DNA from 3 places in the Streptomyces sp. NPDC050164 genome. Region 2 is predicted to be linked to each of the others. Evidence: riboswitches for the same ligand, from Rfam matches in the RefSeq annotation. Region 2 holds a riboswitch; each other region holds the start of a gene.
What was found. A riboswitch is a leader RNA that binds a small molecule or an ion and turns the genes downstream of it on or off. The one in region 2 is predicted to bind cyclic di-AMP.
Positions count from the first base shown of each region.

Region 1: another riboswitch for cyclic di-AMP. It lies ahead of ACIBNA_RS18840 (transglycosylase family protein); the one in region 2 lies ahead of ACIBNA_RS10930 (peptidoglycan DD-metalloendopeptidase family protein).
Region 3: another riboswitch for cyclic di-AMP. It lies ahead of ACIBNA_RS07740 (M23 family metallopeptidase); the one in region 2 lies ahead of ACIBNA_RS10930 (peptidoglycan DD-metalloendopeptidase family protein).

Region 1 covers NZ_JBITJK010000012.1:126,890-136,563, reverse strand. The annotation lists gene ACIBNA_RS18865 (SurA N-terminal domain-containing protein) at 1-26, shown strand, start outside; gene ACIBNA_RS18860 (nucleoside triphosphate pyrophosphohydrolase) at 110-1,123, shown strand; gene ACIBNA_RS18855 (hypothetical protein) at 1,155-1,538, opposite strand; gene ACIBNA_RS18850 (cytochrome P450) at 1,630-2,895, shown strand; gene ACIBNA_RS18845 (transglycosylase family protein) at 3,038-3,952, shown strand; cyclic di-AMP (ydaO/yuaA leader) riboswitch at 4,181-4,359, shown strand; gene ACIBNA_RS18840 (transglycosylase family protein) at 4,364-5,041, shown strand; gene eno (phosphopyruvate hydratase) at 5,307-6,587, shown strand; gene ACIBNA_RS18830 (septum formation initiator family protein) at 6,692-7,168, shown strand; gene ACIBNA_RS18825 (DUF501 domain-containing protein) at 7,215-7,745, shown strand; gene ACIBNA_RS18820 (exopolyphosphatase) at 7,742-8,707, shown strand; gene ACIBNA_RS18815 (NAD(P)/FAD-dependent oxidoreductase) at 9,128-9,674, shown strand, end outside.
Region 2 covers NZ_JBITJK010000005.1:227,943-237,616, forward strand. The annotation lists gene dxs (1-deoxy-D-xylulose-5-phosphate synthase) at 1-320, shown strand, start outside; gene ACIBNA_RS10905 (aspartate aminotransferase family protein) at 317-1,732, shown strand; gene ACIBNA_RS10910 (helix-turn-helix domain-containing protein) at 1,794-2,438, shown strand; gene ACIBNA_RS10915 (DUF6126 family protein) at 2,435-2,554, shown strand; gene ACIBNA_RS10920 (tyrosine-protein phosphatase) at 2,564-3,361, opposite strand; gene ACIBNA_RS10925 (alpha-galactosidase) at 3,541-5,616, shown strand; cyclic di-AMP (ydaO/yuaA leader) riboswitch at 5,928-6,089, shown strand; gene ACIBNA_RS10930 (peptidoglycan DD-metalloendopeptidase family protein) at 6,094-7,053, shown strand; gene ACIBNA_RS10935 (DUF6250 domain-containing protein) at 7,257-7,973, shown strand; gene ACIBNA_RS10940 (SGNH/GDSL hydrolase family protein) at 8,119-8,904, shown strand; gene ACIBNA_RS10945 (serine hydrolase domain-containing protein) at 9,381-9,674, opposite strand, start outside.
Region 3 covers NZ_JBITJK010000004.1:2,114-11,787, reverse strand. The annotation lists gene ACIBNA_RS07790 (STAS domain-containing protein) at 1-444, shown strand, start outside; gene ACIBNA_RS07785 (STAS domain-containing protein) at 441-899, shown strand; gene ACIBNA_RS07780 (anti-sigma regulatory factor) at 899-1,342, shown strand; gene ACIBNA_RS07775 (SpoIIE family protein phosphatase) at 1,342-2,415, shown strand; gene ACIBNA_RS07770 (MarR family winged helix-turn-helix transcriptional regulator) at 2,435-2,950, opposite strand; gene ribA (GTP cyclohydrolase II) at 3,066-3,707, opposite strand; gene ACIBNA_RS07760 (MarR family winged helix-turn-helix transcriptional regulator) at 3,850-4,365, opposite strand; gene ACIBNA_RS07755 (dihydrofolate reductase family protein) at 4,455-5,621, shown strand; gene ACIBNA_RS07750 (hypothetical protein) at 5,743-5,949, opposite strand; tRNA gene ACIBNA_RS07745 (tRNA-Met) at 6,247-6,320, shown strand; cyclic di-AMP (ydaO/yuaA leader) riboswitch at 6,610-6,766, shown strand; gene ACIBNA_RS07740 (M23 family metallopeptidase) at 6,778-7,809, shown strand; partial or broken gene ACIBNA_RS07735 (aldo/keto reductase) at 7,891-8,817, shown strand; gene ACIBNA_RS07730 (PrsW family intramembrane metalloprotease) at 8,897-9,674, opposite strand, start outside.

The sequences.
Region 1 (9,674 bases), on a different contig from region 2:
CGGCCCAGGCGCAGCAGAGCATGTAGCAGCAGATCATGCAGGGGCCCCCGGTCCACGGGGCCTGTGGATGACTTCTGGGGCTGTCGGCGGCGTGGGATAGCTTCGAATCGTGAACGCCAACAGCCCCGAAGCCACCCCGGGCCCCGAGCAGGCCGCCCCCGGCACGGCCGCCGCCGCGGCCCCCGGCCGTATCGTCCTGCTCACCACCAGCCACCGCGTCGCCCCCGGCCTGCTGTCCTGGCCCGCCTGGCAGGCACTGCACGCGGCCGACCAGGTGCTGTGCGCGGACGGCGCGCATCCGCAGCTGCCGTATCTGCGCGAGGCGGGGATCACCGTCGACGAGGCGTCCCCGACGGCCCAGGAGCTGCTCGACGCCTGCGCCGGCGGCCGCACGCTGGTCGTCGTGGCGACGGGCGAGGGCGAGCCGGCCCTGACGGACGGCCTGGCCCGCCTCGCCGGCACCGGCCGCGTCGCCATGCCCGAGCTGGAGCTGCTCCCCGCCTCCTACGACCTGCCGGGCGCCCGCCTGCTCGATCTCGTCCAGGTCATGGACCGCATCCGCGCCGAGTGCCCGTGGTCGTCCCAGCAGACGCACAAGGGCCTGGCCAAGTACGGCATCGAGGAGGCGTACGAACTGGTCGAGGCGATCGAGGAGGGCGACCGGGACGAACTGCGCGAGGAGCTCGGCGACGTCCTCCTTCAGGTCGTCTTCCACGCCCGGATCGCCGAGGAGGATCCGGAGAGCCCCTTCTCCATCGACGACGTCGCCGCAGGCATCGTCGCCAAACTGATCCACCGCCACCCGCACGTCTTCGGCGACGAGACGGCCACCACACCCGAGGAGGTCAAGGCGCACTGGCTGCGCACCAAGGCGGTCGAGAAGCAGCGCACCTCGATCACCGAGGGCATCCCCCTCGGCCAGCCCGGCCTGGCCCTCGCCGCCAAGCTCGCGTCCCGGGCCCGCACGGCGAACCTGGACATACCGCTCCCGCCCGTCGAGGGCATCGGCTACGACCTGCTGGCCCTGGCCGTCCGCGCGGAGTCGCAGGGCGTCGACCCGGAGGCGGCCCTGAGAGCGGCGGCCCGCGCGTACGGGGACGCGATCAGGGATGGCGAGCGCTGAGATCGGCGGCCGTGGCGCGGCGCCCGGCGGGTCAGTCCCGCCAGTCCAGTTGCGCCTCGGGGATCCCGAGGGAACGGGCGTGGTCCTGTGCCCGCCGACGGCCCTGTGCCCGCCCGTGCGGGTCCTGGCCGCGCGGATAGCGGAAGACCTCACCGGGGAAGACCACGAAGGCCTCGGCGGCGGTGTTGTAGTTGACGTACCAGCCCCCGGTCGGGGACAGGCACGCGGCCAGCCGCTCGGCCAGACGCTCCGCATCGGCCTCCTCCGCGGTGAAGTCCAGGAGGGTCCACCGCGGCGGCTGCCCGGCCGCCGTACCCTCCACTGCCACCCTGGCGATCTTCGTGACGCGCAGCGGGACACCGGCCAACTCGGCCCCGACCCGCAAGCTCTCCGCGATCAGCACGCCTTCGAGCACCCGGTCCTCCTCGGTCTCGACGCGGTGAGAGTAGCGATGACCTCTGACAGCGGCGGCCGGAGCTGCCCCGGGCGCTGCGTAGGGTCGTGGCATGCAACGTGACGTGCCCGGCGTGCCCGAACTGTTTTCCTGGGAGTTCGCCACCGACCCCTACCCCGCCTACGCCTGGCTCCGCGAGCATGCCCCCGTGCACCGCACCAAGCTGCCCAGCGGTGTGGAGGCCTGGCTGGTCACGCGGTACGCCGATGCCAAGCAGGCGCTCGCCGACCACCGGCTCTCCAAGGACCCGGCGCATCATGACGAACCCGCGCACGCCAAGGGCAAGACCGGCATCCCCGGTGAGCGCAAGGCCGAGCTGATGACGCATCTGCTCAACATCGACCCGCCGGACCACACCCGGCTGCGACGGCTCGTGTCCAAGGCGTTCACGCCCCGCCGGGTCGCCGAGTTCGCGCCGCGGGTGCAGGAGCTCACCGACAAGCTCATCGACGGGTTCGCGGAGAAGGGGTCCGCCGACCTCATCCACGAGTTCGCCTTCCCGCTCCCCATCTACGCCATCTGCGACCTGCTCGGCGTCCCCCGCGAGGACCAGGACGACTTCCGCGACTGGGCGGGGATGATGATCCGTCACCAGGGCGGGCCCAGGGGCGGGGTGGCGCGGTCCGTGAAGAAGATGCGCGGCTACCTCGCCGACCTCATCCACCGCAAGCGGGAGGCGCTGCCCACCGAGCCCACCCCCGGCGAGGACCTCATCTCCGGTCTCATCCGCGCCTCCGACCACGGCGAGCACCTCACCGAGAACGAGGCCGCGGCCATGGCCTTCATCCTGCTGTTCGCCGGGTTCGAGACGACCGTGAACCTGATCGGCAACGGCACCTACGCCCTGCTCACCCACCCCGAGCAGCGCGCGCGACTGCAGGCGTCCCTCGCCGCCGGGCAGACCGGCCTCCTGGAGACCGGCGTCGAGGAGCTCCTGCGCTACGACGGCCCCGTCGAAATCGCCACCTGGCGGTTCGCCACGCAGCCGCTCACCATCGGCGGACAGCACATCGCGCCCGGCGACCCGGTCCTCGTCGTCCTGGCCGCCGCGGACCGGGATCCGGAGCGGTTCGCCGATCCGGACGTGCTCGACCTCGCCCGCCGCGACAGCCAGCACCTCGGCTACGGCCACGGCATCCACTACTGCCTCGGCGCCCCGCTCGCCCGACTGGAGGGTCAGACCGCGCTCGCCACGCTCCTCACCCGCCTGACGGACCTGCGGCTCGCCGCGGATCCGGCCGAGCTGAGATGGCGCGGCGGCCTCATCATGCGCGGGCTGCGGACCCTGCCGGTGGAGTTCACACCGACCCAAAGGTGACACGCTGTCAGGACTGTGATCTTCACGTGATCTGCGCGGCATGAACTTGTGACAAGTGATCGTCTGCCGATACGTTCACCCATCAGCGCGGCCGGGCATCCTGCGCCGCGCCGGTCACTGCTGTCTCGCGAAAGGTCTCCGTATGCTCTCCGGGAACGGTCGGCACCGTCGCCCCCGCCAGGCTCCGGCTCTCCTCGTCGCGGCCGGAGTGACCGGCTCCGCCATCGCGATCCCGCTCCTCGGAGCCTCCGGCGCCAGCGCGGCCGACGGTACGACCTGGGACCGGGTCGCGGACTGCGAGACCGGCGGCGCCTGGAGCCAGAACAGCGGCAACGGATACTTCGGCGGCCTCCAGTTGTCCCAGGAGGACTGGGAGAACCACGGCGGCCTCGACTACGCCCCGAGCGCCGACCTGGCCAGCCGGTCGCAGCAGATAGCCGTGGCCGAGAGAATCCTCGCCGACCAGGGGGTCGGCGCCTGGCGTACCTGCGGGCTGCTCTCCGGCCTCGAACAGGACAAGGGCTCGGACGCGTCCGACTCGTCCGCTCCGACGGACTCACCCGGACTGCTCGACTCCCCCGAGTCGGACGAAACCGCCAACTCCGACAAGTCACCTGATTCTGCCGATTCCTCGATACGGGACCAGTCGCAGGAGCAGTCGCAGGACCAGGAGCCCGGCAGCTCCCCGTCGGCCACTCCCGAGAGCGACGAGCCCGCCAAGTCGCCACAGGACGACGGTGCTTCAGCCCCGACCGACACCGGCTCCGGCCGCCACCGCGGCCCCAGCGCCGACGAGGGCGCCGCGGCGGAGGACGGCCGTACGTCCGGGTCCGCGGGACGGCACGCCTCGCGCGGCGGAGAGGCCTCGCGCGAGGCGACGGACGGCTCCTACACCGTGCGCCCCGGCGACAGCCTCTGGTCCATCGCCGACTCCCTTGACCTCAGCGGCGGATGGCGCGCGCTCTACACCGGGAACGAGGCGGCCGTCGGCACCGACCCGAACCTCATCCGCCCCGGTCAGAAGCTCACGGTAGGGGGCGAAGCGGACGAGGAGTAGCCGGTGGGGCAGTCCGGAAACGGCGGCGGAAGTCACCCCGAAACCCCGCGAGTTCACGTCACCGTTCGCACTGAATGTCCCATATAAGACCGGTGAGAGATAGATCTCAGAAGCCCTGATCGTCTTTGAAATTCCGCGGATCGCATGTCTACGGTCATGACCGCTCGCCACCGCGAGCCCCGGCTGCCGCAACGCCGAATCCTGCCAGCGGCCGCACGGGAACAGTCGTCGCGTCAAGCGCCGTAGGCAGGAGCGGGGGACCCAAGGTAAGTGCCGGGCCCGGCGGTTGAGGCAACTCGACGGCAGGTCCGGCTTGGGGTGAAGCCGTGTCCCGGGAGGGACGCGGCCGGGCAACTCAACCGGCCCGAACCCGACAGCTCACCTCGCAGGCGTCGGTGAGGGGATCTCTCCATGCTGTTTTCCGGCAAGGGCACGCACCGCCGTCCGTCCAAGGCCTCTCGGGTCATCGCCATCGCCGGTGTCACCGGTGCCGCCGTCGCCGCCCCGCTGATGGCGGCCGGCAACGCCTCCGCCGCCACCGCCTCCGAGTGGGACACCGTCGCCCAGTGCGAGTCCGGCGGCAACTGGTCCATCAACACCGGCAACGGCTACTACGGCGGTCTGCAGTTCTCCGCCTCCACCTGGTCCGGCTACGGCGGCACCAAGTACGCCTCCACCGCCGACCAGGCCACCAAGGCCCAGCAGATCGAGATCGCCGAGAAGGTCCTCGCGAGCCAGGGCAAGGGTGCCTGGCCGGTCTGCGGCAAGGGCCTGTCGAGCGCCGGCTACAGCGGCGGCGGCTCCTCGAGCGACTCCGCGCAGCAGAGCACCGAGACCCGCGAGACCCAGCAGCAGCCGGCCTCCCGTTCCGAGGAGCGTCCGGCCGCGAAGAAGACCGTCACCACCCCGACCGGCAAGAAGGTCAAGAAGGGCGACGGCGAGTACAAGGTCGTCAAGGGCGACACCCTCAGCTCCATCGCGACCGAGCGCAAGGTCGAGGGCGGCTGGGAGAAGCTGTTCGAGCTGAACAAGGACATCGTCGACGACGCCAACCTCATCTACCCGGGCCAGCAGCTGCACCTGAAGTAAGCAGCGGCCCACCCCCGTCCCCACGGGCTCCCCGCCCCGGTGTGCGTTCCCCCGTGCGCACCGGGGCGGGGTTTTTTCTGCCGGTCTTTGCGATCCGGCTTTGTTCCGTTCGGAAACAATTTACTCTCGGTTCTGTCCATGGGGTGGGCGACCCGGTGGCCGATCGCGCGGAGCCGGTTAGGCTCATGTCGCGAGCCACCGCGGCCCGCACCACGCAGGGTCCGAGCGGCCCGCGTACCCGCGTCACACCAAGAAGGAGATGCTCGTGCCGTCCATCGACGTCGTCGTAGCCCGGGAAATCCTGGACTCCCGAGGCAACCCCACGGTCGAGGTCGAGGTCGGCCTCGACGACGGCAGCACCGGTCGTGCCGCCGTCCCGTCCGGCGCCTCCACGGGCGCCTTCGAGGCCATCGAGCTGCGCGACGGCGACTCGAACCGGTACCTCGGCAAGGGTGTGGAGAAGGCCGTCCTCGCGGTCATCGAGCAGATCGGCCCGGAGCTGGTCGGCTACGACGCCACCGAGCAGCGCCTGATCGACCAGGCGATGTTCGACCTGGACGCCACCGACAACAAGGGCTCCCTCGGCGCCAACGCCATCCTCGGCGTCTCCCTCGCCGTCGCCCACGCCGCCTCCGAGGCCAGCGACCTGCCGCTGTTCCGCTACCTGGGCGGCCCGAACGCGCACCTGCTGCCGGTGCCGATGATGAACATCCTGAACGGCGGCTCGCACGCCGACTCCAACGTGGACATCCAGGAGTTCATGATCGCCCCGATCGGCGCGGAGTCCTTCTCCGAGGCCCTGCGCTGGGGCGCCGAGGTCTACCACACGCTGAAGAAGGTCCTGAAGTCGAAGGGCCTGGCCACCGGCCTCGGCGACGAGGGCGGCTTCGCCCCGAACCTCGGCTCCAACCGCGAGGCCCTCGACCTCATCCTGGAGGCGATCAACGAGGCCGGCTACACCCCCGGCGAGCAGATCGCCCTGGCCCTCGACGTCGCCGCGTCCGAGTTCTACAAGGACGGCGTCTACACCTTCGAGGGCAAGGACCGCTCGGCCGCCGAGATGACCGAGTACTACGCGGAGCTCGTCGACGCGTACCCGCTCGTCTCCATCGAGGACCCGCTGTTCGAGGACGACTGGGAGGGCTGGAAGACCATCACCGACAAGCTCGGTGACAAGGTCCAGCTCGTCGGCGACGACCTGTTCGTCACCAACCCCGAGCGCCTGGCCCGCGGCATCGAGGAGGGCGCGGCCAACGCGCTCCTGGTCAAGGTCAACCAGATCGGTTCGCTCACCGAGACCCTGGACGCCGTCGAGCTGGCCCAGCGCAACGGCTTCAAGTGCATGATGTCCCACCGCTCCGGCGAGACCGAGGACGTCACCATCGCCGACCTGGCGGTCGCCACCAACTGCGGCCAGATCAAGACCGGCGCCCCGGCCCGCTCCGAGCGCGTCGCCAAGTACAACCAGCTGCTGCGCATCGAGGAGATCCTCGACGACGCGGCGGTCTACGCCGGCCGCAGCGCGTTCCCGCGCTTCAAGGGCTGACCCGACCCGTAAGAGGCAGCGTCGTACGTACGTCCCCGTACCCGGTCCCGTACCGTGTCCGGGGACGTACGCGCGTATGACGGTGGAGCGGGAGGCGGACAGACATGGCCGTGAAGGACCGGGACCGGTTCTCCACCGCGACCAGGATCCGGCTGCTCGGCGAGCAGACCGCGGCCCGGGTCTACCGCTCCCAGACCAAGCGCCAGGCCCGCCGCTCCCGGCTCACCGGCCGGGCCGCGCTGCTAGCCCTGGTGATGTGCTCGCTGATCGTGGCCCTGGCCTACCCGATGCGGGAGTACGTCTCGCAGCGCGCCGAGATCGACGACCTCCAGCGCGAACAGCAGCAGGCCCGGCAGCGCGTCGAACGGCTGCGCGACCAGAAGGCGCGCTGGCAGGACGACGCGTACGCCGAGCAGCAGATCCGGAAGCGGTTGCACTACGTCATGCCGGGGGAGACGGGGTTCATCGTCGTCGATCCGCACGCGGCGCGGCAGTCGCACGCCGACCTCGGGGCGGCCGACCGCCCCTGGTACTCCAACGTCTGGGACGGGGTCGACAAGGCCGACGCCTCCGACCAGTGAACGTGACCCGAGACAGCACCCAGAGAAAGACAGCCTGAACACAGTCATGGAAACGCCCCCGCCGACCACTCCGCGCACCGAGCCCACCGACGCGGACGTCGAGGCCTTCAAGCAGCAGCTCGGCCGGCCCCCGCGCGGCCTGCGCGCGATCGCGCACCGGTGCCCGTGCGGGCAGCCCGACGTCGTCGAGACGGCCCCGCGGCTGCCGGACGGCACGCCGTTCCCCACGCTGTACTACCTGACGTGCCCGCGCGCCGCCTCGGCGATCGGCACGCTGGAGGCGAACGGCGTGATGAAGGAGATGACCGAGCGGCTGGCCTCGGATCCGGAGCTGGCGGCGGCGTATCAAGCGGCGCACGAGGACTACATCAGGCGCCGTGACGAGATCGAGGAGCTGCAGAACTTCCCCAGCGCGGGCGGCATGCCGGACCGGGTGAAGTGCCTGCACGTGCTGGTGGCGCACTCGCTGGCCGCGGGGCCGGGCGTGAACCCGCTCGGGGACGAGGCCATCGGGATGCTGCCGGAGTGGTGGCTCAAGGGCCCGTGCGTGACGGCCGCCGAGGAGGACGCCCAGTGACCCGTGTCGCCGCCGTGGACTGCGGTACGAACTCCATCCGGCTCCTCGTCGCCGACGCCACTGTGTCCAATAGAGCCTCCGGCGCGGGCGCCACCGGCGAGCTGGTCGACCTGGACCGCCGTATGACGATCGTGCGGCTCGGGCAGGGCGTCGACCGCACCGGCCGGCTCGCCCCCGAGGCGCTGCAGCGGACCTTCGCGGCCTGTCGCGAGTACGCCGGGATCATCAAGGAGCACGGGGCGCAGCGGCTGCGGTTCGTGGCGACCTCCGCCTCCCGGGACGCCGAGAACCGGGACGAGTTCGTGCGCGGGGTGCTGGACATCCTGGGCGTCGAGCCCGAGGTGATCTCCGGGGACCAGGAAGCCGAGTTCTCCTTCACCGGTGCCACCAAGGAGCTCGCCGGGCGCGACCACCTTCCGAAGCCCTACCTCGTGGTGGACATCGGCGGCGGCTCGACCGAGTTCGTCGTCGGCGACGACCAGGTCCGCGCGGCACGCTCGGTGGACATCGGCTGTGTCCGCATGACCGAGCGGCACCTGGTCCGGGACGGGGTGGTGAGCGACCCGCCGGCCGAGGAGCAGATCGCCGCGATGCGGGCGGACATCGAGGCCGCCCTCGACCTCGCCGAGGAGACGGTTCCGCTGCGCGAGGCCCGCACGCTGGTGGGCCTCGCCGGGTCCGTGACGACCGTGTCGGCGATCGCCCAGGAGCTGCCCGAGTACGACTCGGCCGCCATCCACCACTCCCGTGTCTCCCACGACCGGGTCCGCGAGATCACCGAGTGGCTGCTGCGCTCCACACACGCCGAGCGCGCGGCCGTGCCCTCCATGCACCCGGGCCGGGTCGACGTGATCGGGGCGGGGGCCCTCGTGCTGCTGTCGATCATGGAGCGGATCGGCGCGGAGGAGGTCGTGGTCAGCGAGCACGACATCCTCGACGGCATCGCCTGGTCCGTCGCCTAGCCCGCTTCTGAGCAGGCAAGGATCACGTTTGAGCGCGTCCGGGCGGCTCGCGCGAGCCCCCGGGAGCAGCCTCCCGGAAAAGTTCGTGAAGTTCTTCACAAGGAATTCGGCACTCGAGGGCGACGAGAAGGGCCGCGTTGACCCTTCTGGGGGTCCGATGGGCCTTTGAACATGTTCAGAAGCATGGTATGGGTGCGCCTGGGCAGGAGGTCGCAGGAGCGTCCGGCGGAGGACTCACAGGGGGGTCGGCGAGCCAGAGAGGCAGCTCACGCGGCATTGACAACGACACGGGGTGCACAAAGGAGCCCGGTTGTCACCATGACATGGATCACGGGGGTCGCGGAGGATAACACACCCCCTGACGGAGCTTGTGAAGGGGCGCACGAGCCACCCCCCTGAAGCGGGTGGATACTCGATGGCATGAGCACCACGGAGCGTCCCAGGATCCTCGTAGTAGGCGGTGGGTACGTAGGCCTGTACGCAGCTCGGCGCATCCTCAAGAAGATGCGTTACGGAGAGGCGACCGTCACGGTCGTCGACCCCCGGTCGTACATGACCTACCAGCCCTTCCTCCCCGAAGCCGCCGCCGGCAACATCTCCCCGCGCCATGTCGTCGTCCCGCTGCGACGCGTGCTGCCGAAGGCGGAGGTCCTCACCGGCCGGGTCACCACCATCGACCAGGACCGCAAGGTCGCAACGATCGCGCCGCTGGTCGGCGAGGCGTACGAGCTGCCCTTCGACTACCTGGTCGTCGCGCTCGGCGCGGTCTCCCGCACCTTCCCGATCCCCGGCCTCGCCGAGCAGGGCATCGGCATGAAGGGCATCGAGGAGGCCATCGGCCTGCGCAACCACGTCCTCGAGCAGCTCGACAAGGCCGACTCCACCAACGACGAGGAGATCCGCCGCAAGGCGCTCACCTTCGTCTTCGTGGGCGGCGGTTTCGCCGGTGCGGAGACCATCGGCGAGG
Region 2 (9,674 bases):
TCGGATGCACCGTCGTCGACCCCCGCTGGGTCAAACCGGTCGACCCGGCGCTCCCGGGCCTCGCCCGCGAACACCGCCTGGTCGCCGTCGTCGAGGACAACAGCCGGGCGGCCGGGGTCGGTTCGGCCGTGGCGCTGGCCCTGGGCGATGCCGAAGTCGACGTCCCCGTACGGCGCTTCGGGATCCCTGAGCAGTTCCTCGCGCACGCCAAGCGCGGTGAGGTGCTCGCCGACATCGGCCTGACACCCGTCGAGGTCGCCGGACGGATCAGCGCGAGCTTGACCGTGAAGGAAGAGCTGTCCAAGGAGCCACAGGAATGACAACCGCCGAGTCCGCGTCGGAGTCGTCGCAGGCCGGGGCGTTCGACCTCGGCGCGCTGCTGGCCGAACGCGGAGCCGAGCGCTACGAGCTGCACACCCGGTACCTCAACCACCAGCTCCCGCGCATGCTGCACACCATCGGCTTCGACAAGGTCTACGAACGCGCCGAGGGCGCCTACTTCTACGACGCGGACGGCAACGACTACCTGGACATGCTCGCCGGGTTCGGGGTGATGGGGCTCGGCCGCCACCACCCCGTGGTGCGCAAGGCGCTGCACGACGTCCTGGACGCCCAGCTCGCCGACCTCACCCGGTTCGACTGCCAGCCGCTGCCCGGCCTGCTGGCCGAGCGGCTGCTCGCGCACAGCCCGCACCTGGACCGGGTGTTCTTCGGCAACAGCGGCACGGAAGCGGTCGAGGGCGCGCTGAAGTTCGCCCGGTTCGTCACCGGCAGGCCCAGGATCCTGTACTGCGCGCACGCCTTCCACGGCCTGACCACCGGCGCCCTCTCGGTGAACGGCGAGTCCGGTTTCCGCGACGGCTTCGCCCCGCTGCTGCCCGACACGGCCGTACCGCTCGGCAACCTCGACGGGCTGGAAAGGGAGTTGAGGAAGGGCGACGTCGCCGCCCTGATCGTCGAGCCGATCCAGGGCAAGGGCGTGCTGGAGGCCCCGCCCGGCTATCTGCGGGCCGCCCAGGAACTGCTGCGCCGGCACAAGGCGCTGCTCATCGCCGACGAGGTGCAGACGGGCCTCGGCCGCACCGGCGACTTCTACGGCTACCAGCACGAGGACGGCGTGGAGCCCGACCTGGTGTGCGTGGCCAAGGCGCTCTCCGGCGGCTATGTGCCGGTGGGTGCCACGCTCGGCAAGGACTGGATCTTCAAGAAGGTCTACTCGTCGATGGACAGGGTGCTGGTCCACTCGGCGAGCTTCGGGTCCAACGCGCAGGCCATGGCGGCGGGCCTGGCGGTGCTGTCGGTGATGGAGAACGAGCAGATCGTCGCGGGCGTCCGCGCCACCGGGGAACGGCTCCGAGCCCGGCTGGCGGCGCTGACGGACAAGTACGAGATGCTCGCCGACGTCCGCGGCCGGGGCCTGATGATCGGCATCGAGTTCGGCCGGCCGAAGTCGCTGAAGCTGCGCAGCCGCTGGGCCATGCTCCAGGCCGCGCGCAAGGGACTGTTCGCGCAGATGGTCGTCGTACCGCTGCTCCAGAAGCACCGGATCCTCACCCAGGTCTCCGGCGACCACATGGAGGTGATCAAGCTGATCCCGCCGCTGATCATCGGCGAGCGGGAGGTGGACCGGTTCGTCGACGCCTTCACGGCCGTGATGGACGACGCGCACGACGGCGGGCTGGTCTGGGACTTCGGGAAGACGCTGGTCAAGCAGGCGGTGGCCAACCGATAGGCCTCTTTGCCTCATAGGCAAGAAATTTGCCGCTGGGGCAAGCCTCCGGCTGAATGGAGGCATGAGCTCCTCCGAGACCGAGCGGTCCTCCGGGGCCGCCCCGTCGGCTGACCAGGCGGCCGGTGCGCTGCCCGCCGTCGCGCCGCAGCTGCGTGCACTGCGGCGCCGGGCCTCCCTGACCCTGGAGGCCGCGGCCCGCGCCGCCGGGCTGTCGCCCGCCCACCTCTCCCGCCTGGAGACCGGGCAGCGCCAGCCCTCTCTGCCGATGCTCCTCGCGCTGGCCCGCATCTACGGTACGACGGTCTCCGAGCTGCTCGGCGAGACGGTCGCCGGCCGGGACGCCGTCGTCCGCGCCGCCGACATGGAACCGACCGCCGCGGGTGGCTGGACGTACTGGCAGGCCGGCGCTCCCGGGCGCGGGATGCAAGCCCTGCGCGTCCACGTGCCGTACGGATCCCAGGGCGACATCGTGCGCGTCCACCCCGGCGAGGAGTGGCTCCACGTGCTCCGGGGGCGGCTGCGGCTGAGCCTCGGCGACACCACGCACCAGCTCGCACCCGGCGACAGCGCCCACTTCGACTCGCTGACCCCGCACCGGATCGCCGCCCAGGACCCGGACGGCGTCGAACTGCTCTTCGTGCACACCCTCTTGCAGAGCCCCACGGCCGCCCTGTGCCTTGGCTCCACCCCTGGAGACACGCGATGAAGGACATGGAGGAGAAGTTCCCCCGCGCCCTGTGGGTGCGGCTGTTCATCTACCTCGTGGTGGGGCACGTCTTCGCCGCTTTCGTGTACTTCCTGTTTGAGGCAGGGGCCCGCTAGCCGCTTGCCTCAGTCGAGCAGTCGCTCGCGCAGCCGCTCCCGGGTCTCCGGGGTGAGCCCGAGCCCCTTCTCCAGATAGGTGTCGACGCCGCCCCAGGTCTCCTCGATGGTGTCGAAGGCCGCCGCCAGGTACTCGGCGCGCGCGTCGAACAAGGGGCTGAGCAGTTCCATGACCTCGGGGGAGTAGGCCGAGGCGGCGGAGCTGCTGCGGTGCACCTTGTAGCGGCGGTGCTTGGCGTTGGACTTCAGGTAGTCGTCGACGATCGCCTCGCGCTCGACGCCCAGGGCGAGCAGCGTCACCGCGATGGACAGACCCGCGCGGTCCTTGCCCGCCGCGCAGTGCATCAGGGCGGGGACGCTGTCCTCGGCGAGCGCGTGCAGCACCCGGGAGTGCTCGGCCGTGCGGCTCCGGATGATCGTGCGGTACGAGGCGATCATCCGGTCCGCGCCCTTGCCGTCCGAGAGGATCGCGCGCAGCTGGTCCAGGTCGCCGTCGCGGACCATCCGCCAGAACTCGGCGCCGTCGGCCGGGTCGCTCAGCGGCAGGTTCACATTGCGCACGCCCGGCAGCTCGACGTCCGGCCCTTCGAGCTTCTGGTCCGCCGCGTTACGGAAGTCGAAGATCGTGTGCAGGCCCAGGGTGGCCAGGAAGGCGGCGTCCTCCCCGGTCGCATGCGCGAGGTGGCCGCTGCGGAACAGCACTCCCTGCCGCACCCGCCGACCGTCCACGGTCGGTAGTCCGCCCACATCACGGAAGTTGCGCACTCCGGCCAGCTCGGGTTCGGTCGACGGGATCTGCTGCGTCACGGGGGCTCCTCCCAGTCGGCGCCGCCGACGCGGCTCGTCGACGGGCACCACCCGACGATACGACATGCCTGCCTGGGGCAATGAGTTGTCCACAGGCGTTGCAGGGAGACCCCCGAGCCCTTGATGATGTTGCGGCCTGGTCGCACCTGGTCGGGCTTGTTCGAATCTGTGAGGGCCTGATGCTGGAGATCTCCGAAGACGGTCGTACGTGGGTGCTGTCGGGACCGGCCAGCAGCTACGCCGTCCATGTCACCGACCGGGACGAGCTGTTGCACCTGTACTGGGGTCCCCGGATCGGCCTCGCCGACGCCGAAGCCCTCGCCGTGAGGCCGCTGCCGGACTACTGGCCCTTCGAGTCCCCGCTCGACGGGCGCGAGGAGTATCCGGTCGAGGGCGGCCCCCGTTTCGTCCGGCCCGCCCTGTCCGTGCGCACCCCGCAGCGGCGCGGCACCGAGTGGGCCTACGAGGGGCATGACACCGAGGACGGCCAGCTGCGGCTGCGCTTTTGCGACGGTGACCTGACCATCACGCTGCACTACCGGATGCGCTCCTCGATGGACGTCGTCGAGCGGTGGGTGACCCTCGACAACCACGGACCCGCCGTCGAGGTGCTGCGCGCCGACTCCGCGACCTGGACTCTGCCCGACCGCGACACCTGGCGGCTGTCCCAGCTGCACGGCCGCTGGGGCGCCGAGTCCCGGCTGGAGCGCTCCGCCCTCACCCACGGCGAGAAGGTCATCGGCAGCCGTCGTGGCCACACCGGTCACCAGCACCTGCCGTGGGTCGCGCTCGACACCGACGCGACCGAGGAGCGCGGCGAGGTCTACGGATGCGCCCTGGGCTGGTCCGGCTCCTGGCGGATCGCCGTGGCCCAACTCCCGGACGCGCGCGTGCAGATCACCGGCGGGGCCGGGTACGACGACTCGGGCCTGCTGATGCTGGGCACGGGGGAGTCGTACACGACCCCCGTCTTCGCCGGGCTCTGGAGCGACGGCGGTTTCGGCGGGGCGAGCCGCGCCTGGCACGCCTACCAGCGGGCGTACGTGATCCCGGACGCGGGCCAGGACCGGCCGGTGCTGTTCAACTCCTGGGAGGCCACCGAGTTCGACATCTCCGAGGAGCAGCAGCGGGCGCTCGCCGAGCGGGCCGCCGCCATGGGCGTCGAGCTCTTCGTGGTCGATGACGGCTGGTTCGGGGCGCGCACCAGCGACCGGGCCGGGCTCGGCGACTGGAGCCCCAACCCCGACCGCTTCCCGGGTGGCCTCAAGCCGCTCGCCGACCATGTGCACGGCCTCGGCATGCGGTTCGGGATCTGGGTCGAGCCGGAGATGGTCAACCCGGACAGCGACCTGTACCGCGCGCACCCGGACTGGGTGCAGTACCAACCGGGACGAAAGCGGACGGAGTTCCGCAATCAGCTCGTACTGAACCTCGCCCGCGAGGACGTCCAGGAGTACCTCTGGCAGCAGCTCGACGCACTCCTCTCCAGCGCCCCGATCGACTACGTCAAGTGGGACTTCAACCGCTGCTTCACCGACGCCGGCTGGCCGGACGACCCCTACCCGCAGCGGCTGTGGGTCGACCACGTCCACGCCCTGTACGCCCTGCTGGACCGGCTGCGGGCCGCCCATCCCCAGGTGGCCTTCGAGTCCTGCTCGGGCGGCGGCGGCCGGATCGACCTCGGTGTGCTCGGCCGCACGGACCAGGTGTGGACCTCGGACAACACCGACCCGCTCGACCGGCTCGCCATCCAGCACGGCTTCAGTCAGATCCATCCGGCCCGGGTCATGGCCGCCTGGGTCACCGACAGCCCGAACGCCATGCTCAATCAGCGGGCCAGCTCCCTGCGGTTCCGGTTCGTCAGTGCCATGGCCGGTGTGCTCGGGGTCGGTGGTGACCTCACCAAGTGGACGGAGGAGGAGCTCGCCGAGGCGCGGGGCTGGGTGGGGCTCTACAAGGGGATCCGGCCCGTGGTGCAGCGCGGCGACCTCTACCGGCTGCGGCCCCCGGAGGGCGGCCTGAGCGCCGTGCAGTACGTCCTCGGCGACGAGACCGTCGTCCTCGCCTGGCTCCAGGCGCAGCGCTACGGCGAGCCCGTTCCGGCGCTCCGGCTGCGGGGTCTCGACCCCACGGCATCGTACAAATGCCTCGAAACGGGTGAAGTTCACCGGGGTGCCGTGCTGCTCCATCACGGGCTACGCGTCGGTCTGCGTGGGGATCTGGACGCCACTGTCGTCCAGCTTAAGCGTAAGTAGCCGTTCTGTCCGAATAGGGAGTTCTTTGGTTATTTCGGCATAACGTGCCCCGATTGTAAAGGAGATGGGGGCGGAGTGCGTGAGCATCGTCATATTCGTGACGATGTGTTGTTGCCATGTGCACGTAATTCTGGCGTTATTCAGGGCCATTGAGGAAAGCGGGAGATCCGTAATCCACGCTCCGTTACGGAAAATGTGCCGATGCGTCAAGAAAAACGCCGTCACAGGCAACCGCAAGCTTGTCCCTTTGCGTCCTGGTCGCTTACGTTCCACACCAATCCGGACGGACGCCTAATCCTGCCGCCGCCCGGAGCCCGCACACACTGACCCGACGTACGGCAGGAGCGGGGGACCCACAGGTAAGACGCCTGTTCCGGTTCCCGGAACGGCTTGGGGTTAAGCCGCGTCTCGGCGCGGCCGGGCATCTCCAGCCCGAACCCGACAGCTCACCTCGTAGGCGCCGGAGAGGAATTCGCCATGCCCGCGAAGGGTAAGCATCGCCGCCCGAAGACTCAGCGTTTTACCCGTTCCATCGCCGTCGCCGGAACCGGCGGGGCCGCTCTCGCCCTTCCGCTCATGGGGGCCGCCGGCGCCCACGCCGCCACCCCGCAGTCAGCTCCGGAAAAGACCGTCCAGTCCGCTCCGGCCGCCGAGAAGAAGGCCGCCGAAAAGGCCACGGGTGCCCGCACGTACACCGTGCGGCCCGGTGACTATCTCGCGAAGATCGCCGATGAGCAGAACGTCGACGGGGGCTGGAAGAAGCTCTACACGGACAACCGTGACGCCGTCGGCGACGACCCGTCGCTGATCCACCCGGGCCTGAAGCTGTCGATCGGCAAGAAGGCGGCGGCGAGCGAGTCCAAGTCCTCGTCCCCGTCCTCGCCGAAGTCCTCGGCCTCCAAGTCCACGAAGCCCTCGAAGTCCTCTGCTTCCAAGTCCTCGGCTTCGAAGTCCTCGGCTGCGAAGTCGTCCGCCTCCGAGTCGTCCCCGAAGCCGGCTGCCGCCAAGCCGGCCGCCGCTGCCTCCAGCGGCTACAGCGCCCCGGTGGACGGTGCCATCGTCGGCACGCCGTACCGGATGTCCGGCAGCATGTGGTCCAGCGGCTACCACACCGGTGTCGACTTCGTCGTCCCGACGGGCACCTCGCTCAAGGCCGTCGGCGCGGGCACGGTCGTCTCCGCCGGCTGGGGCGGCGCGTACGGCAACCAGGTCGTCATCAAGCTGAACGACGGCAACTACGCGCAGTACGCCCACCTGTCCTCGCTCTCCGTCTCGGCCGGCCAGACCGTGAGCGCCGGACAGCAGATCGGCCTGTCCGGTGCCACCGGCAACGTGACCGGACCGCACCTGCACTTCGAGATCCGCACCACGCCGGACTACGGCTCGGACGTGGACCCGGTCGCCTACCTGCGCTCGCACGGCGTCTCCGTCGGCTGACCGACCGCACGACCACCTGCCTGACACGCAACCGTCGGCCGGACCCCGATCCCCGGGTCCGGCCTTCGGTGTGTGTGGAGGCTTGTGGCGATCGGCCGGCCCAAGGGATCGACAGCGGGCGGCAGTTGGGACACAGTGATCCCGTCCGGAGCGCAAGCGCTTTCTAGAGCCGTCCAGGCGGATCCACCGAGGAGATGTGTCCCGTGCCCACCACTCGCAGAGCGTTCGCAGCCCTGGCCGCCGGAGCCGCCGCGGCGGCCCTCGTCCCGACGGGCGCCGCGCACGCCGCGCCCCGGCACCGCCGCCTCATCGCCCACGACGACTTCCGCCACGGCCTCGCCCAGTGGGCGACCGAACTCCAGGACGGCGGGACCGTCACCGCCTCTCGCGGTGTTCTGGAGATCGACGTGCCGAGCGGGGCGACCGTGTGGTTCAGGCGGCGGCTCGAAGGTCCGTACGTCCTGGAGTACACCGCCACGCCGGTCTCCGAGGGTGGGGTCAACGACCGCGTCTCGGACCTCAACAACTTCTGGAACGCGACCGACGTCCGCTCCCCGGACGATCTCTTCGCCGTGCCGCGTGGTGGGGCGCTGGAGGAGTACGACCACCTGACGACGTACTACGCCGGTTACGGCGCCAACTACAACACCACGACCCGGCTGCGGCGGTATGTCGGGGAGCCCGGTGTCCGACCCTTGATCTACGACTACACCGAGCCGCTGCTGGTGCCGGGTGAGCCCAACCGGGTCCGGATCGTCTCCGACGGCTCGACGGTCAGGTGGTGGAACAACGGGCGCCTCGTCTTCGACTACACGGACCCGCAGCCGTACACCAGCGGGCACTTCGCCTTCCGGACCGTGTGGAGTCACTTCCGGATCACGGGCTTCCGGGTGTGGCGACTGACCCTCCAGCACCGCTGACGGGTGGCCTATTCCGGAGCTGGCGAACACTTTGAGAGTGGCCTATCTCACCGCCCGTCAACCCTTGCCTACGGTCGCGTAGGTCACATTAGAGGGTGAATCATGAGCGGCTGTGGCAGACGATTCGAAGAGTGACAGCAGAGCAGTGATCGGGTCGTACGTTGCGGTGGGGGACAGCTTCACCGAGGGCGTCGGTGATCCCGGCCCCGACGGGGCGTTCGTCGGCTGGGCCGACCGGTTCGCCGTCCTGCTCGCCGACCGCCGGCCCGAAGGCGACTTCCAGTACACCAACCTCGCCGTGCGCGGGAAACTCCTCGACCAGATCGTGGCGGACCAGGTTCCGCAGGCCGTCGAAATGGCCCCGGACCTCGTCTCGTTCTGCGCCGGGGGCAACGACATCCTCCGCCCCGGTACCGACCCGGACGAGGTGGCCGAGCGCTTCGAGCGCGCCCTCGTGCAGCTCACCGCCGTGGCCGGCACGGTGATGGTGACGACCGGGTTCGACACCCGTGGGATGCCCGTGCTCAAGCACCTGCGCGGCAAGATCGCGACGTACAACGGGCACGTCCGGGCCATCGCAGACCGGTACGGCTGCCCGGTGCTCGACTTGTGGTCCCTGCGCAGTGTCCAGGACCGCAGGGCCTGGGACGCCGACCGGCTGCACCTGTCGCCCGAGGGGCACACGCGGGTGGCGCTCCGCGCGGGGCAGGTGCTCGGGCTGGAGGTTCCGGCCGACCCGGAGCAGCCGTGGCCGCCGCTGCCTGCGCGGGGGCCGCTCGAGGTGCGGCGGGACGATGTGCAGTGGGCGCGGGAGTTTCTGGTGCCGTGGATCGGGCGGCGGCTGCGTGGGGAGTCGTCGGGGGACCATGTGACGGCGAAGGGGGCCCTGTCGCCGGAGGACATCAGGATGCGGATCGCTTCGGTGGCGTGAGGGCCGGGTGCCTGCGGCGGCCTGTGCGGGTTCGGGGGTGCGCGTAGCGCCTTCTCGCCGGTGGTGGGTCGGGGCCGCGCCGAGGGTGTCCGTCCTCGGAACGGCGCGATGGGGTCGGACGCCGACTGACTGTCCGTTGACGCACCGACCGCTGCGGGCGGACACCTCCCGACACGTCCCCTTCTCACCGTAGGCGGTGCGGGCGGTCTCGGCTCAGCTGCCGCGGGCCGCCGCGCTGCGGGCCGCCGAGTCCGCCTGGCTGCGGGCAGTCGTGCCGCTTGGGGCGGTACCCGTCCCGGCGGCGGCGAGGCCGGCTACACGGACGGACAGCGGATGCCGTCGGTGTAAAGGACGTCGCTTCGGGCGGCGCTCGCCGACTGGAAGTACCCCAAGTCCACCGCTGATGCGCTCACGCCGAACCCGGAGAGCTCGGCGTGACCCGGTTCGTGTCCTACGTCCGTGGTGCTCGGCGCCGTTTACTGAGCCGGCTTGGCCAGGTCGGCCACCTCGGCATGCCCGCCGCAGAACACCTCCTTGACGAGCCTTTGCTGCGCCTTCTGGAACGCCTCGGCCGTGGCGGCGAAGTCGAGCTCGGCGTCCCCGGTGGTCAGGGAGGCGGTCAGGGTCTTACTGCCGTCGGGTGTGCTGTACATCAGCGCCCCCCAACCGAAAAAGCCGCCGTTGTGGTTGAAGATGGTGCCGCCGCCGTCCGTCTCCTCCACGAACAACCCCAGGCCGTAGCCGGCCTTGGGATGCGGCGTGCGCATCTC
Region 3 (9,674 bases), on a different contig from region 2:
GCGGGTGAGGAGGTGATCGTACGGCAGCGCGAGCAACTGAACGAGGTGGCCACCCCGGTGATCAAACTCTGGGAGAGCACCGTCGCCGTACCGCTGATCGGCACGCTGGACAGCGCGCGCAGCCAGGTGGTCATGGAGAGCCTGCTGGACGCGATCGTCACCGAGCGCGCCCGGTACGCCATCCTCGACATCACCGGCGTGCCCACGGTCGACTCGCTGGTCGCCCAGCACCTGATGAAGACGGTGGCCGCGGCCCGGCTGATGGGCGCCGAGTGCATCGTCTCCGGGATCCGGCCCGCGATCGCGCAGACCATCGTCCATCTGGGCATCGACCTCGGCACGGTGCTCACCCGCGCGAGCCTGGCGGACGCCCTGGCCTACGCGCTCAGCCGGCAGGGCGTCGAGATCGCACCGCTCCGGGCGGCCGACGCGGGCGCGCGATGACCGGGCCCTCGGGGAACGGGACCGCGGGATTCGGGCACCCGGTCGCCGGATCTCCGGTCGCCGGGTCCTTGGGCGGGCACGGCTTCACGGTGCCGGTCCTCCGGCTGGGCGACATCCTGCTGGTCACCCTCCAGGGGGAGCTGCACGACGGGATGGCCGAGCAGCTCCAGCAGGACATCACCGAACGGATCGCGCACACCCGGGTGACCGGTGTGGTCATCGACATCTCCGGCGTGGACATCGTCGACTCCTTCCTGGGGCGGGTCCTCGCCGAGATCGCCGCCGGAGCCAGGCTGCTGGCCGCCCGTACGGTGCTGGCCGGGATGCGTCCCGCGGTCGCGATCACCCTGGTCGAGCTGGGGCTGACCCTGCCCGGACTGCGTACGGCCCTGGACGTCGAACGCGCGATGGAGCTGCTCACCGCGGATGAGCACCGGGACGGGGGGAGTCCGTGATGCCGGCCTCCCGCCATGCCGCCCCGGCCAGCCTGCCGATCGGCTCGGACGCCGACCTGGCCTGGGTACGGCAGCGGGTCCGGCAGGCCGCCGCCGAGCTCGGTTTCGGGCTGGTGCAGCAGACCAAGCTCGTCACCGCCGCCAGCGAGCTGGCCCGCAACACCCTCGTCCACGGCGGCGGTGGCCATGCGGAGATCACCCGGCTGGACACCGGGCCGTCGCCCGGCCTGCGGCTGGCCTTCGTCGACGCCGGGCCCGGCATCCGTGACCTGGACCGGGCGATGACCGACGGCTACACCAGCGGCGGGGGGCTCGGACTCGGCCTGAGCGGGGCCAGGCGGCTGGTCCACGAGTTCGAGGTGGACAGCCGGCCCGGTGAGGGGACGACCGTCACCGTCACCGCCTGGGCCACGGTCGTGCCGCCGTCCCGGCCGGGGTCGTGATGAGCAGGGTGTGGGACGTGCCGGTGGACGACTCGACCCGGGTGCGGGACGTCCGGGTGGCGGCCGAGGCGGCCGGCGAGTGCGCCGGGCTCGGCCCGCACCGCATCGCGACCGCGGCCCTCGTGGCGACTGAGCTGGCGACCAACCTGGTGCGGCACGCGTACGGCGGGTACGTCGTCATCAACCTCGTCGAGCGCGCACCCGCCGAGCCCCGGCGCTTGTCCGTGCAGCTCGTCGCGCTCGACCACGGCCCGGGCATCCCGGACGTCGCGGCGGCGATGCGCGACGGCTACACCACCGCGGCCTCCCTGGGCGCCGGCCTCGGCACGTGCCGGCGCATAGCGAACGACTTCGACCTGCACAGCGCCCCCGGCCGGGGCACCGTGGCCGTGGCCCGCATCGACCACGAACCCCCCGCCGGCCGGCATCGGACGCCCGCCCGGGGTCTGCGCGCCGGTGGTGTCAACGTCCCCCTCGGCCGGGCCGAGTACTCCGGCGACGCCTGGAGCCGGGTGTGCTCCGACGACCGCCTGACCCTGCTGCTCGCCGACGGGCTCGGTCACGGACCCAAGGCCGCCGAGGCGTCCGGGGCCGCCGTGGACGCGCTGCACGGCGTGGCCGACCGGCCGCCCGCCGAGATACTGCGGCATCTGGGCCGGGTCCTGCGCCGTACCCGGGGCGCGGCCGTCGCCGTGGCCCAACTCGACCTCGGATCCGGGCGGTTGCACTTCGCCGGGATCGGCAACGTCAGCGCCCGCCTGCGCACCGACGGCACCTGGAAGGCGATGCTGTCCCAGCCCGGCATCGTGGGCGCGCAGGTCCCGGCGTCCGTGAGCGTGCAGCGCGTGCCGTGGCAGGACGACAGCCTGCTCCTCCTGCACAGCGACGGCCTGCCCGCCCGCTGGACACCACCCGACGACGCCGTGCTCCTCGGCTGCGACCCGGCGGCGGTGGCCGCGGTGGTCCTCCGGGACGCGGGCAGCGCGGCTCGTCCGGTAGGGGACGACACGTGTGTGGCGGTGCTGGGTGGCGGCGGCGCCGGTGGGGGGAGCCGTCATGGCTCGGGGGGCTGACCGACCGGACTTGCCGCCGCTACGGTCCGCCAGTCGGGTCGGGCTCGTCGTCACGCGGGATTTCCGCATCCCGCGCGGCAAGAAACCCCCGCAGCCCCCGCCTCAACGCCACCCGTTCCGCCGGTTCCATCGCCGCCAGCGCCGTGGCCAGGGCCTGTGCCCTGCGACCTGCGACGTCGCCCAGGACATGCTGCCCGTGCGTGGTGAGCCACAGCTGTACCTCACGGCGGGTGTCCGGGTGCGGGGAGCGTTCCAGGAGGCCGGCCGCCGCCAGGCGGTCGCAGAGGCGGCTGGCCGTGGGGAGGCCGATGTCCAGCCGGTCCGCCAGGGCCGTCAGGTTCAGGCCGGGCGCCGCCTCCAGGGTGCGCAGCGCCCGCAGCTGGTGCAGGGACAGGCGCAGGGACGCGTCCTGGGCCGCGACCGACCACAGCGCCGTCAGGCTCTCCACGGCGTCGGCTATCTGTGCCGCGACGGCCTGCGGGCCATCGCCCGGTCTCCTTGCCCGGGGGTCGCCGGGGCCGCCGAGATCGGTCACGAAACGGTCACTTTCCATAAGCTCCGGGTACTGCGGAGGTCGCCCTCTTTCAAGGCTGTACCCGATGAGCCGAGGGGCAAGCCGCCTCGTTCGGCGCCTGGCCGGGCCGGGCGGCTCAGCCCGCGCTGAGCCCCGTCAGCGCGGCCAGCGGCAGCGTGTGCTGGGTCTGGAGGACCTTCGCGCGCAGGTAGCGGACGTTGTGCGCGGTGGTGAAGACGCCCGTGGGGACGCGGTCGCGGACGTCCACGCCCAGGTCGCGCAGCTGAAGGGCCTTGTCGGGGTTGTTGGAGAGCAGGTCCAGCTCGCCGATGCCCAGGGCCCGGAGCATCTGGGCCGCCGCCGTGTAGTCGCGGGCGTCCTCCGGCAGTCCCAGGGCCGCGTTCGCCTCGTAGGTGTCGAGGCCCTCGTCCTGGAGGGCGTACGCGTCGAGCTTGTTGTAGAGGCCGATACCGCGTCCCTCCTGGCGGAGGTAGAGGAGCACGCCGCCGCGCTCGGCTATGCGCTCGACGGCCTCGCGCAGCTGCGGACCGCAGTCGCAGCGGGCCGAGCCGAACACGTCCCCGGTCAGGCACTCGGAGTGCAGCCGCACCAGCGGGACCGCGCCGGGCTTGCCCAGGACGACGGCGACGTGCTCCTGGCCGTCGGCCAGACCGTGGAAGGTGACGACTTCGGCGTGGACCTCGTAACCGTCGTGGAAGCGCAGCGGGACCCGGACGCGGGAGCGCGGGGTGGCGATGACAGCGGGGGTGTCGGGCATGCGGGGCCTCCGGGTTCCGTTCCTGTTCGGCTGCACAGCCGTCGGCTTGCAGGCTGCTTCAGATTTGAAGCAGATCCACGTCCGGAACCCTACCCTTGCTTTAAATTTGAAGCAACGAGGCCGAGGGGCGTTGTGACGTGGCTCACGAACAGGCCGTGGAGGACCTCCGTCGCCATGGCACGTCGTCCGACGCCGGCCGCGTCCCTTCCTCCTGGAGCCCCTGCGCGATCGCGTGGGAGATCTCCTCCAGCTGTCCCACCTGCTCCTCGCTGAGCCGGTCGAACAGGAAGCTCCGCACGGTCTCGACATGCCCGGGCGCCGCCTGCTCCAGTACGGTCGACCCGTCGTCGGTCAGGGCCGCGATACTGCCCCGCTTGTCGTACCGGCAGGCCTCACGCCGCACCATGCCGTCCTTCTCCAGCCGCGTCACCGCGTACGTCAGCCGGCTGCGCGTGATCTTCAGCCGCTCGGCGAGATCGGTCATGCGCAGCCGCCGCTCCGGGGACTCCGACAGCACGGACAGGATGGAGTAGTACAGGTGCGGCATGCCGGCGTCCTGCTGGAGCTGCCGGTCGATCGCGTCCTCCAGGAGCAGCGAGGCGGCGATGTACGCGCGCCAGGCGCGTTGCTCCTCGGGGGTGAGCCAGCGAGTCGTCATGCCGCCAGTGTAGGTTTGTTTCAAACTTGAACCAAGCCCGTCCCGTCAGTCCGCCGTTCGCCACGAGTTTCCACGAGCCGGGAGCGTCGATGCCCCACCCGTACGTCCTGCTGTCCGCCGCCGTCTCCCTCGACGGCTACCTGGACGACACCGGCCCCGAACGCCTGCTCCTGTCCAGCCCGGCCGACTTCGACCGGGTCGACGAGGTCCGGGCGTCCGTCGACGCGATCCTGATCGGCGCCGGCACCGTCCGCGCCGACAACCCGCGCCTGCTGGTCAACTCCCCCGAGCGGCGAGCCGCCCGCACGGCCGCCGGCCGGCCGGAGTACCCCCTCAAGGTCACCGTCAGCGGCTCCGGCGACCTCGACCCGGCGGCACGGTTCTGGCACACCGGCGGCGAGAAGGTCCTCTACACCACCGACAAGGGCGCCGAACGCGCCCGTGCCCTCGGCCTCGCCACCGATGCCACCGATGCCACCGATGCCTCCGATGCCACCGACATCGTCCCGCTCGGCGCCGACCTCGACTGGCGGCGGCTCCTCACCCACCTGCACGACGTCCGGGGCGTACGGCGGCTCATGGTCGAGGGCGGCGGCCTGATCCACACCCAGCTCCTCACCCAGGGCCTGGCCGACGAACTCCAGCTGGTCCTCGCCCCGCTCTTCGTGGGCGACCCCGAGGCGCCCCGCCTCTTCGGACCCGGCGGCTACCAGTCCGGCCGGCTCCGGCTGCTGGAGACCCGGCGGATCGAGGACGTGGTGCTCATGCGCTACGAGCCGACCGCTCCCGGCACCGGCCCCCTCCCCGTCGCCGCCGACCACCGCTGGCTGGCCCTCGCCTGCGAACTGGCGGCACAGTGCCCGCCCTCGGACACGGCGTTCAGCGTCGGCGCTGTGGTGGTCGCGGCCGACGGCACGGAGCTGGCCCGCGGCCACTCCCGCGAGGGCGGCGACCCGGTCGCGCACGCCGAGGAGGTGGCCCTGGCGAAGACCGGCCCGGCCGACCCCAGGCTCGCCGGCGCGACGGTCTACAGCAGCCTGGAGCCCTGCGCCCGCCGGGCCTCCCGCCCCGCACCCTGCGCCCGGCTGATCCTCGACGCGGGCGTACGACGCGTGGTCACGGCGTGGCGCGAGCCGGACACCTTCGTGGCGGGGGCCGACGGCAGCGGCGTGCTCGCGGCCGGAGGTGTGGAGGTCGTCGTCCTCCCGGAGCACGAGGAGCGGGCCAAGGCCCCGAACCGCCACCTGCCGCACTGAGCGCGGGCCGATCGGCCCAACAAATCGTGCGGCCTCGCCGCCTCCCGGGTCGCGCCGTCTCCCGGGTCGCGCCGTCTCCCGGGTCGCGCTGCCTCCAGGGCCGGTACGACAGCGCTCCTGCTCACCGCGCTCGCCCCTCCTCGTCTCCTCCTGCGGGGCCGCCGACCCGGAGGTCGGCCACGCTGCGTCGGCACACCGGGGAGAACACCGCGGTGCAGGCCGGCTCGACCGGGTCGGTCTGGGCCAGGGCCGCAAAGATCGTGCGGCACACGCGCGGCAGGGACTGGCCCGCCGAGCGGGTGCGGCGCTTCGAGGGCATGCTGCGCACGGCCCATCTCCCGGAAGTCGCCGCCACAGACCCGGACTTCACGGGGGGCTGGGACCTCGTGGCGACCGAAGCGGTCATCGCCATCGCCGTTCTTCTCGACGACCACCGGGCCTTCGGCCACGCCCTGGAGCGCTTCCGGGACGGCGTCACCCAGGAGACCTGCGCAGTGCCGGGCCCGCCGGCACCGACGACCTGTTCACCGCCTGGGAGACCCTCACTCACGCGGGCAACCCGGGCCGCTGAGCACCGGGTGTGCGCGAGCTGTCCCGCGGATGGCGTACACTGGAGTCACAACGACGCGGGGTGGAGCAGCTCGGTAGCTCGCTGGGCTCATAACCCAGAGGTCGCAGGTTCAAATCCTGTCCCCGCTACTGAAGGCCGAGGGCCGGAATCCGAAAGGGTTCCGGCCCTCGGTGTATTTCCCGATCCCGACATTACTGTTGGTGAGTGAATCGCACCGCTGCGCATAACAACTGACACACCGTCAAACCTCGTGAGTCATTTGCATAGCGGTCAACTCGCCCGATTTGCGCCGGTCGTGGCAGGTGTGTCCGCGCGAAAAAGGTTAATGATCAAGAGGAATCGCTGGAATCCCCACCGCGCGTCTATTAACGTTCGATAACGCAGCGCGGTCGTCCCAGCCGTCACAGAAGGCGGCTCCGTGCGCACGCGCCGAATCCCGAAAGGGAACCGGGGAACCACCACTTGGGGTGAATCGGGCGTATGCCGCCGTGGAAGCACGGCCGATATACGCGCGTAGGAGACCTTCCTGCTCCGAACCCGTCAGCTAACCCGGTAGGCGAGAAGGAAGGAAAGGAGTACGCCCACGTGGCGTCCAACCGGCCTGCCCCCGCGGCCCCGTCCGCGCCGAACCAGCGCGACACCGAAACCTTCGGCTACGGCGGTCACCGCACCGACGAGGGCCCGTTCCAGGAATGGAACCCCACCGCGGAGTCCATCCGTCCCGTCCGCGGCCGGCATCGCGTCACCAAGCAGCGCGGCGGCGGACTCGCCCGCAGCTCCACCGTCCTGGGCGTCGGCGTCATAGCCGCCGTGGGCGCGGGCGGCATGGCCAGCGCCCAGACCGGCAAGCCGCCGGTGTCGATCTCCGTTTCGGACCTGCCCTCGGTGGGTTCCCTCATTGCGGACGACGACACCCCCGAAGGCTCCGCCACCCCGCTCAGCGACCTCGGCACGGTGACCGCCGACACCGAGCAGGGCACCTCCGGCGCCGGTGAGGCGCTGCGCGCCCGGATCATGGCGCAGGCCGAGCACCAGCAGGAACAGATCGAGACCAAGGCCGCGCAGGACGCCGCGGAAGCCGCCCGGAAGGCGGCCGCGGAGGCCGCCGCCAAGGCGGAGGAGGAAGCCAAGGCCAAGGCCGCCGAAGCCAAGAGGAAGGCGGAGGAGGAGGCCCGGAAGAAGGCCGAGGCCGAGCGGCTCGCCGCCCTCGCCAAGCAGTACACGCTGCCGACCTCCGCGTACACCATCACCTCGACCTTCGGTCAGGCCGGCGCCTACTGGTCCTCCGGCTACCACACCGGCCTCGACTTCGCCGCCCCCACGGGCACGCCGATCAAGGCGGTGCACAGCGGCACCATCACGGAGGCGGGCTGGAACGGCTCCTACGGCTACAAGACGGTCCTGACCCTCGATGACGGCACGGAGATCTGGTACGCGCACCAGTCGTCCATCGGCGTCAGCGTCGGCCAGAAGGTCAGCACGGGTGACGTCATCGGCCGCGTGGGTGCGACCGGCAACGTCACCGGGGCGCACCTGCACCTCGAGGTCCACACCGGTGGGTCCACCAACGGGGTCGACCCGCTGGCGTGGCTGCGGGGCAAGGGCCTGAACGTCTGATCCCGTGCGGGGAGCGGTGTTTACGGGAGCTTTGCGTCTGCCGTGGAATGAGCCGTTCCCGTACGGTCGTTGACACATAGCATGACTTCTCTCCGCAAGCTCGGCTCCTCCGACCTCGAGGTCTTCCCGCTCGCCCTCGGCGGCAACGTATTCGGCTGGACGGCCGACGAGGCACAGTCGTTCGCCGTCCTCGACGCGTACACGGCCGCCGGCGGCAACTTCGTCGACACCGCCGACGTCTACTCGGCCTGGGCCGACGGCAACCAGGGCGGTGAGTCCGAGACCGTCCTCGGCAAGTGGCTCGCGTCCCGGGGCAACCGCGCGGACGTCGTCGTCGCCACGAAGGTCAGCCAGCACCCCGAGTACCAGGGGCTGTCCGCCGCCAACATCAAGGCCGCCGCCGACGCCTCCCTGCGGCGCCTCGGTACCGACTACATCGACCTCTACTACACGCACTTCGACCAGCCCGACGTGCCGGTGGAGGAGATCATCGGCGCGCTCGACGAACTCGTGAAGGCCGGGAAGGTGCGGTACATCGCCGCCTCCAACATCTCCGCGGAGCGGCTGCGGGCCTCCCTGGAGTTCTCCGACCGCGAGGGGCTCGCCCGGTACGTGGCCCTCCAGCCCCACTACAACCTGGTCTCCCGCGACACCTACGAGGGCGAGCTCCAGGACTTCGTCGAGCGGACCGGCCTGGCGGCCGTCCCGTACTACGCGCTCGCGTCGGGCTTCCTCACCGGCAAGTACCGGCCCGGTACGACCGTCGACAGCGCGCGGGCGGGCGGTGCCGCGGGGCACCTGGAGACCGAGCGGGGCCGCCGGGTCCTCGACGCCCTCGACGAGATCGCCGCGGCCCACGACGTCCCCGTCGCCACGGTCGCCCTTGCCTGGCTCGCGGCCCAGCCGACGGTGGCGGCGCCGATCGCTTCCGCGCGGACGGTGGAGCAGCTGCCGGCGCTGGTCGGGGTCGGGGAGCTGACGCTGACGGAGGCGGAGATCGGGAGGCTTCCGATGCTTCGGGGGCTTCGGCCTGAGCGGTTTCTGCCCCCCCGGGCTGAGTCTCCTGCTCCGGGGGCTGAGCTTTCGATTACGACCGGTATGGGTTGTACGCGGGGTACGGCGTCGTCGGATAGCCGTATCCGTAGGCGCCGTACACCGGCCAGGGCGGGGCCGCCACCGGTACCGGAGGGGCCGTGATCCGCGCGGCGTAGTCCAGGGCCGGGCGGGCGGCCTCCCGGCGGCGCCACAGTTCGTCCAGCAGTTCTCGTTCCCGTACGACGAAGTCGGCACCGGCGCGGCCGCGGCGGCCCCGGTGCCGCAGGAACGCCAGGGACGTCGCGTACGCCTCATACTGTGCGACCTCCCGCGCCGCCGCCCTGCCCGCGTGGCGGCGGGCGTACCGGCGGGCGATCCGCCGGGCCCGCATCGAGCCGAGCGCGTACGGCTCGACCGGGGACAGCCACCCGGCCACGGCGTAGGCGGGCAGCTCCGTCCGTACGGTCTTCAGCTCCCGCTGCCGTGTCCAGACCACCAGCCACGTCAGCAGCCCGAAGATGGGCACCATGAACGCCGCGTACACGGCGAAGAACCCGTACTCGCCGAACGCCGACGAGCCGTTCCACATCGCGTGCATGCCCATCGCGAGCAGCAGCCCGGAGAGCGGGAAGGCGACGCGGCGGACGTGCTGGCGGTCCGCCGCTAGCGCGGAGAAGCCGAAGCCGATGCCGGTGAGGACGGTGAAGAGCGGGTGCGCGAACGGCGACATGATGATGCGCACGAAGAAGGTGGCCGCCGTGACGGAGGCGATGCCGGTGCCGCCGGTGAGCTGGTCGGTGCCGAAGGCGGTGCCCAGGTAGAGGACGTTC